DNA from 2 places in the Paenibacillus sp. IHB B 3415 genome. Region 1 is predicted to be linked to the other one. Evidence: riboswitches for the same ligand, from Rfam matches in the RefSeq annotation. Region 1 holds a riboswitch; the other holds the start of a gene.
What was found. Region 1 has a riboswitch for thiamine pyrophosphate ahead of thiC (phosphomethylpyrimidine synthase ThiC). Riboswitches for the same ligand answer to the same signal wherever they lie in the genome.
Positions count from the first base shown of each region.

Region 2: linked by a shared signal. The riboswitch ahead of QW71_RS37420 (thiamine phosphate synthase) and the one ahead of thiC (phosphomethylpyrimidine synthase ThiC) in region 1 are both predicted to bind thiamine pyrophosphate.

Region 1 covers NZ_JUEI01000044.1:21,648-26,861, forward strand. The annotation lists gene QW71_RS19665 (lipopolysaccharide assembly protein LapB) at 1-883, shown strand, start outside; gene trxB (thioredoxin-disulfide reductase) at 1,028-1,981, shown strand; TPP riboswitch at 2,054-2,160, shown strand; gene thiC (phosphomethylpyrimidine synthase ThiC) at 2,330-4,024, shown strand; gene QW71_RS38110 (class I SAM-dependent methyltransferase) at 4,191-4,988, shown strand; gene QW71_RS19685 (DUF1858 domain-containing protein) at 5,128-5,214, shown strand, end outside.
Region 2 covers NZ_JUEI01000081.1:16,328-21,541, reverse strand. The annotation lists gene thiH (2-iminoacetate synthase ThiH) at 1-954, opposite strand, end outside; gene QW71_RS29230 (thiazole synthase) at 986-1,750, opposite strand; gene thiS (sulfur carrier protein ThiS) at 1,833-2,036, opposite strand; gene QW71_RS37420 (thiamine phosphate synthase) at 2,033-2,695, opposite strand; TPP riboswitch at 2,808-2,910, opposite strand; gene QW71_RS29215 (SDR family oxidoreductase) at 3,105-3,977, opposite strand; gene QW71_RS29210 (NUDIX domain-containing protein) at 4,186-4,614, shown strand; gene QW71_RS29205 (amidohydrolase family protein) at 4,720-5,214, shown strand, end outside.

The DNA.
Region 1 (5,214 bases):
CGCCGGAGACGCCGGCCTGTATCATTACTGCGCAGCAGCGGCCAGCAACAGCGGCCTCTACACTGAAGCGCTGCGCTGCTGGAGACAGGCTGCGAAGCTGGACCCTGAGTCGGCCGTGCCGGCATTCTTCCTGTCTCAGCTCCAGCAAGCCCGGGGAGAAGACAAATCCATGCCTGCTGTCAGCTATAACTACCAATTGCCTTTCCAGGAGCAGCTTAAGCAGTGGAAGGGGAATACAGGCAAGTTCACCGAAGAAGTGCGGAACAATCCGCTGCTGCGCGCCTCGTTCTTCTGGGCGCTGCGCTACGGCGATTCCTCCACGAAGCTGCAGGTGACCGAAGCCCTGCGCTGGATTGAGGATGAGGAGATGTCCGAGGTACTGCGCGGAGTTCTGGAGCATCAGCCGCTCCAGGAGGACCGGCTGCAGGAGGCGGCGCTGTTCAGCCTGCAGCGGCTGATTGGAGAGAATATGGAAGAAGCTGCAGTTCCTGAGGAAGAGCCGGTGCAAGCGGCTTCCAGCCCCAAGGGCCCGGCTGAATGGAAGGAAGACTGGCAGCGGATTATCGATCATACGGTGGCCATGATGGACCGGAGATATGATGCTGCGCAGAAGAAGGATGCAGAGTTTATCTGGAAGCAGTTCATCGGCAGCCTGTATCCGGATGTACCGTTATTCCGCAATGACGGCGGCTGGTGTGCGGCACTGGAGTATCTGACTGCCAGGCTGCACGGTAGTCCGGTCACTTTCCGCGAGGCGGCACAGCGTTACGGCGTCTCGGTCTCCATGGTAAGCCGTTATGCACGGCGGATCGACAGTGAATGCGATACCCAGGGCATGCTGCCGGGAACGGACGGCTTGTCGCCGTCCACCAACAATATTTGAACCCTTTTTTCAAATATAAGGATCTATATGTTTCTCACGATAACTTATCCTTATATTTCTCGCTGAAACGGTACCGTCCTAATAAAAGGACGATAAAGCCGTTTCCACTTGTAAATACAAACCTACTTGTAAGGAGGCAATGTAATGTACAAAACGATTGTAATCGGAACAGGCCCGGCCGGGCTGACTGCCGCGATTTATCTGGCGCGTGCGAACCTGAGCCCGCTCGTAATTGAAGGCTTGCAGCCGGGAGGACAGCTGACAACGACGACAGAAGTGGAGAACTTTCCAGGCTTCCCTGAAGGGATTCTGGGTCCTGATCTGATGGACAACATGCGTAAGCAGGCCGAACGCTTCGGCGCTGAATTCAAGAATGGCTGGGTGGAGTCGGTTGACTTCTCACAGCGTCCGTTCAAGGTGACTGTAGACGGAATGGGTGTACTGGAAGCGGAGTCGGTCATTATTTCGACCGGCGCCTCCGCCAGATACCTGGGTATCCCGGGTGAGCAGGAGAATGTAGGACGCGGGGTCAGCACCTGTGCGACCTGTGACGGATTCTTTTTCCGTAACAAAAAGATTGTCGTGGTCGGCGGCGGCGATTCCGCGATGGAGGAAGCCAGCTTCCTGACCCGCTTTGCTTCCAGCGTAACGCTGGTTCACCGCCGTCCGGAGCTGCGTGCTTCGAAGATCATGCAGGACCGCGCACGCGACAACAGCAAGGTGTCATGGGCACTGAACCGCACGCCGCTTGAGGTAACCGTCGGCGATACCGGAGTTAAGGGCATCACCGTCCTTAACAATGAGACGGGACTTACCGAGCTGGTGGAAGCGGATGGTGTATTTGTCGCTATCGGACATACACCGAATACCGCTTTCTTAGGCGGGCAGATTAACACCGATGCGAATGGCTATATAGTGGTTAACCCGGGCACCACAGAGACGAATATTCCCGGCGTATTCGCTTGCGGCGACGTGCAGGATACGCGTTACCGCCAAGCTATATCGGCAGCCGGAACCGGCTGTATGGCCGCCATGGATGCCGAGAAGTTCCTGGAAGGCACGATGGTGCATGACTGGAGCGAATCGCTCGATAAATAACCGGAGAAGGTTCTTGTTATTTACGGGTTTACAAAAAAAACCTATACCAGTAGAATGTATTTAATTAGATAAGATACCCACTAGGGGAGCCTGAATAGGCTGAGACGGGAAAAGTGAATTTCCGGACCCTTGAACCTGATCTGGATCATACCAGCGTAGGAAAGTGGAGTCGGACCTTTTTTTGAATACAGTCTTATTGGGCTGTTCCTTTGATAAAGCCGCTCCAGGTGGAGCGGCTTTTTGACTTGCAAGAATTCATATGCCTTGTGCTATACATGATTCTTCGGCTTAGTCTGCTGCGTGAAATCTTATCTGATTGGCTCATAGAGCGAAGAGGAGGAGATTAGAATGCCAGAAATGATGAAGAACGAAGAGGTGGACCTTTCCCGATTTCCTGCAAGCCGCAAAGTGTATGTAGAGGGCTCGCGCCCGGATATTCAGGTTCCGATGCGGGAGATCAGCCTCAGCAGAACTGAGGGCGTTGCCGGGGAAGAGGAGAACGAACCGCTGCGTGTCTATGACACCAGCGGAATTTACACCGATGCTGCGCAAGAGGCTGACATTCGGAGGGGGCTGCCGCCGCACCGTTTATGCTGGATTGCGGAGCGTGGCGATTCGGAGGAATACACCGGAAGAGCTGTGCAGCCGGAGGATAATGGAATCCGCAGGGGCGGGCCGCCCGCAGAGGCTTATCCAGGGCTGCAGCGGAGTCCCCTGCGGGCACATGCGGGCCGCAATGTTACCCAGCTGCATTATGCGCGGCAAGGGATCATTACATCGGAAATGGAGTATATCGCGATCCGCGAGAATACCCGGCCGGAATTCGTAAGGGATGAGGTAGCCGCCGGACGGGCCATTATTCCGGCCAACATCAATCATCCCGAGAGCGAGCCGATGATTATTGGCCGTAACTTCCTGGTTAAGATCAATGCGAACATCGGAAATTCTGCGGTGTCTTCTTCTATTGAAGAGGAAGTGGAGAAGATGCGGTGGGCGACCCGCTGGGGGGCCGACACCATCATGGACCTCTCCACCGGCTCCAAGATTCATACCACCCGTGAATGGATTACACGCAATTCTCCTGTGCCTGTCGGCACGGTGCCCTTATACCAGGCGCTCGAAAAGGTGAACGGCATAGCCGAGGATTTAACCTGGGAGCTCTATCGCGACACGCTGATTGAGCAGGCGGAGCAGGGGGTCGATTACTTCACCATTCATGCCGGGGTGCTACAGCGCTATATTCCGCTGACTGCCGGAAGAATGACGGGAATCGTATCACGGGGCGGCTCGATTATGGCCGCTTGGTGCCTTGCCCATCAGCAGGAGAACTTTCTGTACACACACTTCGAAGCTATATGTGAGATTATGAAGACGTATGATGTGGCCTTCTCTCTGGGGGACGGACTTCGTCCGGGTTCTATTGCAGATGCCAATGACGAAGCTCAATTCGCTGAGCTGGAGACGCTGGGAGAGCTGACAGCGCTGGCCTGGAAGCACGATGTTCAGGTAATGGTTGAGGGTCCGGGGCATGTGCCGATGCACAAGATTAAGGAGAATATGGACAAGCAGCTCGAGATTTGCCGGGAAGCCCCTTTTTACACCCTGGGTCCGCTCACTACCGATATTGCACCCGGTTATGATCATATCACTTCAGCCATCGGGGCGGCGATGATCGGCTGGATCGGGACGGCTATGCTGTGTTACGTTACACCCAAGGAGCATTTAGGTCTGCCTAACAAGAATGACGTGCGCGAGGGAGTCATTACCTACAAGATCGCTGCACATGCCGCAGACCTCGCCAAGGGGCATCCGGGTGCACAGGACAGGGATAATGCGCTGTCCAAGGCGCGGTTCGAGTTTCGCTGGCGAGACCAGTTCCATCTCTCTCTGGACCCGGAAAGGGCGCTGGAGTATCATGATGAGACGCTTCCTGCGGAGGGGGCGAAGCAAGCTCATTTCTGCTCTATGTGCGGTCCTAAATTCTGCAGCATGCGGATTTCGCATGATATCCGTAATTCCTACAGATTGAGCAGGTCGCTGTAAAAAAGGCAAGTCTCCTATAGCTATTTCCCTGCTGTCCCATGCTGTAAAAGGCGTGAGGGCAGCTTTTCTTATGCGCGAATAGCACAAGATTCATTCTCCCTATTATGTGAAACCAAGCACAAGCGTTGGCGTAGATAGCAGTATCCAAGTATAGGGAGTGAATCGAATGAGGAACAAAGACTGGCTCAAGGAAAGCGAACGTTTCAATGAAGCGGCTGAATACTATGATAGGTATAGACCCAGTTATCCATTCGCCCTGATTGAGCAGATTGTACAAGAAGCCTCTCTGACTACGGAGTCCAGAATTCTTGAGATCGGTGCCGGGAGCGGTAAAGCCTCCGAATTATTCCTGGACCGCGGGTATGAGCTGCTATGTATTGAACCGGGCCCGCAATTGGCGGAATTGGGAAGACAGAAGCATAGGGATAAAAACGTGCGATTTGTAACCTCCAGATTCGAGCACTGGTCTGGGCCGGAGAAGGATTTCGACCTGATCTTCTCCGCTCAAGCCTTTCATTGGGTGCCGCAGCCGGAAGGTTATAAGAAATGCGGGCGGCTGTTGAAGCCGGGAGGGCGGCTTGCGCTCTTTTGGAATTTTTATCTGCAGGGAGACAGTGAGATGGAGCAAGAGATTGCCAAGGTCTGTGCGGAGTATGAGGTATTCTGGTTTAATAAGCGGGATGTAATTGAACAGAGAGTGGAGCGGACAGTAGCCGAGCTAACCGGCAGCGGAGATTTCAGGGCACCGGATGTCTACCGGTATCCTTGGGACAGCAGGGATGACGCGGATAGCTTCATTAATTTCCTGCGGACCTGCAACGGGTTCATCGGGCTGAAGGAAGCGGAGCAGATTGAATTAAGCGCCAGGTTACATAAGCTGATCGGCCGGAATGGCGGCACCCTGCAAAGGCATTATATATGTACGCTTTTCATAGCCGAAGCCTTGAATTCTGTGAATTCTTAACATACATAGCTGTCCCTATGCTGTAAAAGGCGTATGGGCAGCTTTTTCTTATACTTAGTGACTGCAATCACAATTTACCCCCTTGCCCTATGCTAAGCTGTTGCTGAGAAGAATTCTCAATTGTGAGGTGTGCAAAATCATGGGCAAAGTGTTGAAGCTGAATGAATCTATATTGGAGCTGGTAACCAGGCACCCGGAAGCTGTAGATATTATGGCCGGTCTGGGT
Region 2 (5,214 bases), on a different contig from region 1:
GGCAGACATCTTCGTGATCCCAAGATGAACCAGATGATCGCGCAGAGCTGCCGGCTCCCGCGTAGACAGCGAAATGCCGGAGCGGGGCAGAAACAGGCGGTAGGCCAGGATAATCTGCACCAGCGCACGGTCGGTTACATCACTCGCAGGATTAAATTCCCCCAGGTACGGCCGAAAACGGGGAATGGACAAACCGATTTCGCACTCCGGATACTTGTCCTGCAAGTACCTGGCGTGCAGTGCAGTCGCGAGAGCCTCCTGACGCCATTCGTACATTCCCAGCAGGGCTCCGATATTTACCGAGCGGAATCCGGCCAGGCAGCCGCGCTCGGGCGCATCCAGGCGGTTGCGGTACACCCGCTTGGGGCCCTTCACATGCAGCTTGCGGTAGGTCTCCTGATGATAGACCTCCTGATACAGCGTCAGACCGTCTACTCCTGCCTGTATGAGGTCAGCGTATTCTTCGGTAGTGAGCGGATTCACTTCAATGCTGACTGAAGAGAAATAGCCGCGGAGCACCTCCACGCAGTCTTTCACATAACTGGCCGGACTTTCATTCCGGGATTCTCCGGTCAGAATCAGAATGTGGCGCAGCCCTGTGGCTGCGATTGCTTCCGCTTCCCGCCGGACTTCCTCCAGTGTCAGTTTTTTGCGCGGAAAATCATAGATAGAGCTAAAGCTGCAGTAGGTACAATGGTTGACGCAGAAATCAGCCAGATACATCGGTGTAAACAGCTGCATCACATGACCGAATTGAGCACGTGTCAATCTATGGGCCTTCTGCGCCATCTCTTCGAGGTAAGGCTCCGCAGCCGGTGACAGCAAAGCCATCAGCCCGTCCTCGTCCAGCTGCTCCAGACGAAGCGCCCGCTTCACATCGAGCGCAGTGTACTGCTTCCATCCCCCCTCGTAGGGAAGCTTGTCCAGCCGGGTCAGCCTATCATAAAAGCTCATGTCCTTCCTCCCTCTTCTTAAACAGCATCAGTCAGGCCAGAAATCCGGTCAGCGGCGAAGAAGCTGCGGCTGTCTCTTCCACCGGCCCCAGCCCGGCCAGATAGGCCTTCCGCCCCGCCGACACCGCTTCGCGGAATGCCTCCGCCATCAGCTGCGGGTCCCGGGCGGTGGCAATTGCCGTATTCAGCAGCACAGCGGCTGCGCCCATTTCCATCGCCTCAGCAGCCTCGGAGGGTCTGCCAATACCGGCATCCACGATGATGGGCAGACCCGTTTCTGATATCAGAATCCGGATCAGCTCCTTGGTCTGCAGCCCGCGGTTAGAGCCGATTGGCGCTCCCAGCGGCATGACGGCTGCAGCTCCCGCCTCCTTCAGCCGGAGTGCGGCTGACAGATCAGGGCTCATGTAAGGCAGAACAACGAAACCCTCCGCAGCTAGAATTTCTGTCGCTCTGATCGTCTCGGTATTATCAGGCAGCAGATATTTCTGATCATTGATAACCTCGATCTTCACCCAATTACCCAGTCCCGCCGACTTCGCCAGCCTGGCAATGCGTACGGCTTCCTCTGCGGTGCGTGCACCGGAGGTATTGGGCAGCAGCGTCATGTGGGAAGGAATATGGCTGATAATATTGTCCTTGCTCTCCGGATCTACCCGGCGCAGGGCAACCGTAATGACTTGTGAACCCGAACGGGCAATCACTTCAGGAATAAGGGTGTTGCGGCTGTATTTTCCGGTCCCGATGAACAGTCTGCTCGTTAAAGTAACTCCTCCGATAACCAAAGGATCTTGCATCATATCGCCTCCTGTGATAAGTCACTGCCTTAAGCTAAATTACGTATCTGCATTGTTCCGTCTGCTGCGCGTGCAAGGCCCCCTAGCCTCCGCCGACAAAATGAACCAGCTCAACTCGGTCACCTTCATTCAGCAATGTATCTTCATAAACCTCTCTGCCGGCAAGCTCGCCATTCAGCTCCACAATAACCAGCTTCCCGGCCCACTCAGGCCGGGCCAGAAGATCAGCCAGCGTCCGGCAGCTCTCATCATACCTTCCTCTGTGGCCGTTAACGGTCAAATTCATTCCAGTTCACCTCCTTTGCCCGGTAAGGGGGCTTCATTCAGGACTTCAGCATACGCTGCGGCCTGAACGGATGATCTGTAGGCCTCAGCGGCGCCAGCAGGGTCCGTCGCTCCGCATATCCCGGACATTACGGCTATTCCGGCAGCACCTTTCAATAGAACTGGTCCGGTATTACCCGGTGTGATGCCTCCGATAGCAATCAGCGGTATACTGCTGCAGCGGACGGCCACTTCCAGCTGCTCCAGGCCCCGTTCCCGCTGTCCGGGCTTGCAGGCCGTGGGGAATACATGTCCATACAGACAGAAGTCCGCTCCCTGCCGTCCGGCGCGTGCCGCTTCCTCCGAGGAGTGCACTGACCTGCCCAGCCGCAGGCCCGGGGCAATGCCGCGCGCCCCGGCAGGCGGCAGACTGTGCCAGGCCAATTGGACACCGGCTGCCCCTGCTGCCAGAGCCACATCTATCCGGTCATTAATGACCAGCTTAGAGGGAGGAACCCCCGCTTGCAGCAACCGCTCTGCGGCAGCCAGAAGCTCCCGTGCGGTCAGGGCTTTTTCCCGGAGATGGATATAATCCACCATGTTATGTACAGCAGCAGCCAAACCGGCAAACTGCTCCGGATTCAGCCTCCCATCCGAGATCAAATGGATTTCTTTCAGCACCTTCACCTTCCCTCTATACGGCATTCCGGAAAATACAAAAAGACCGCCCCCTGTATCAGGAAGCAGTCCGGAATATAAGCAGGAATACCGGGTAAGCCGTTACCCCCGCTGCATTATTCATTCTCCACTTCCCTACGCTGGTATAAACCAGATCAGGTTCAAAGGGTCCGAACAGATATGTTCGTCTCAGCCTTGCGGCACCCCTAGTGATCGTTCATATTCTATTGTTCTTGCAGTTTGTATATTAGCATATTATTCCTGTAAGAGCTATTCTTTAATAGATTCAGTTATTAAATCCAGCGGGTTTAAACGGCAAAAAAGCCAGCCTTCCGGCTGACTTTTCACCTGTTGAACCTTGGATGCCTTAAACCTGTATAAACTTATCCGGCTTACAAAGCAGTGCCAATGGTCAGCCGTTAACGATCTCGCCGCCGTTCACATGCATGACCTGACCGCTCACATAGGAGGAGTCGTCAGAAGCCAGATACACATAAGCCGGTGCCAGCTCTTCGGGCTGTCCCGGACGCTTCATCGGCTGGGTGCCGCCGAATTCACTGACCTTCTTCGCGTCAAACGTAGACGGAATCAGCGGCGTCCAGATCGGTCCCGGTGCTACCGCGTTCACGCGGATGCCTTTGTCTGCGAGATTCATCGACAGGGAGCGGGTGAAGCTGAGAATTGCTCCTTTGGTGGACGAATAGTCCAGCAGCTGCGGGCTGCCGCGGTACGCCGTGATAGACGTAGTGTTGATGATCGTGGAGCCTTTTTTGAGATGGGGCATCGCTGCCTTGGTCAGATAGAACATGGAGAATATATTCGTCCGGAACGTCCGCTCCAGCTGCTCGGCGGTAATGTCCTCAATAGTCTCCTGCGGATGCTGCTCTGCCGCATTGTTAATCAGGATGTCCAGCTTGCCGAGTCCCTCAATGGTTTTATTAATCAGATCCTGACAGAAGGCCTCAACCCCGATATCACCGGAGATCAGAATACACTTCCGCCCCTCCTGTTCCACCTGACGTTTGGTTTCTTCCGCATCTTCATGCTCATTCAGATAGGATATCACTACATCTGCGCCTTCTTTGGCAAAATGAACGGCAACCGCACGACCGATTCCGCTGTCCCCTCCGGTAATGAGCGCGGCCTTGCCCAGCAGCTTGCCTGCTGCCTTGTAAGCCGAGGTTTCAAACTCCGGAAGCGGGTTCATCTCGCTTTCAATTCCGGGCTGCTGGTCCTGTACCTGCGGAGGCAGGGTTTTGACGGGTTGTTTGCTGGTGTCTGGCATAATCCATTCTCCTTTCGCTGTACCATTATACTGTTTTACTAATCATGTTAGGATGGCTAAAAGTCTGGTGTTTATGCATCATACTTACCTAGCAAAAATCGCTTTACGTTATTTTACTTACCACATAGGGAAGCTGGCCAAACAGAAAATCTTCAGTCCAACGCGTTCCCCGGTCCATTATAGAGCCTGCAGAAGGAGAGTTATCCTCATGTCCAAAAAATCAAAAACCATCATCGTTGCCGTCAAAGGTGTCATCCTGTATCAGGGCAGAATCCTCCTCGTCAAGCGGGCTGCCGCCGATTCTGCAGGTGCCGGAAGCTGGGAATGTGCCGGAGGCAAAATCGAATTTGGTGAAAGCCTGGAGGCTGCACTGGAAAGAGAAATTCTTGAGGAAACCGGACTTGCGGTTACGACAGAACGTATCCTTTACGCGGTAACCCTGCTCACGGACCCTGCGAGACAGGTAGTGATTATCACCTATTTATGCCGCGCAGCCCGTGGCGAAATCCAGCTCTCGGAAGAGCATACCGATTACCGCTGGTGCACTTTAAGTGAATTACTCACCCTGCTGCCGCCGCAGATTATCACTGACTTTCAGGAACACGGCATTTTTGAGCTGGAAGGATTGTTACGGTAAGTAATGAACGGTTTCTATGAGAATATTATATATATCCGGACATTTTTATATCCTATACTTTCTCTTGGAAGACAACTATCTTCACTGGAGGGTCCACTATCTGTCATGGGAAATGAAAATGAGATTATACGATTGACCAACGCGACGTTAATCGACGGAACGGGGCGCCAGCCGCTGTACAATGCAAGCATTGAAATTGTTAATGGCCGGTTCGGCATGGTTGGCGGGCAAGGGAGCAGCAGGCTGGAACATAACTCAGTAACGGAGATAGATCTTGAGGGGCTTGTGGTCCTGCCGGGATTTATTCATACCCATGCACACACCAGCTTCAAATTCATTAAGAACGAGCCGCTTCACGGGTACCATAAGGAATATTTAGCTGCCTGCCTCTCAGAAGGAATAACCACGATCCGTGACGAGGGGATGACAACAGCAGCAACGCTTGACGATGTGATGGCACATACAAAAGCGCTGGACCGCGGATCTTTTCCCCGAATAATCACAACCGGCAAAGTCTTCACGGCTCCCCGCGGGTATGGCGGGCAGGCCCCTATCGGAGTTGGATCTGCGGATGAAGCCAGATTGAAGGTCCGCGGGGTA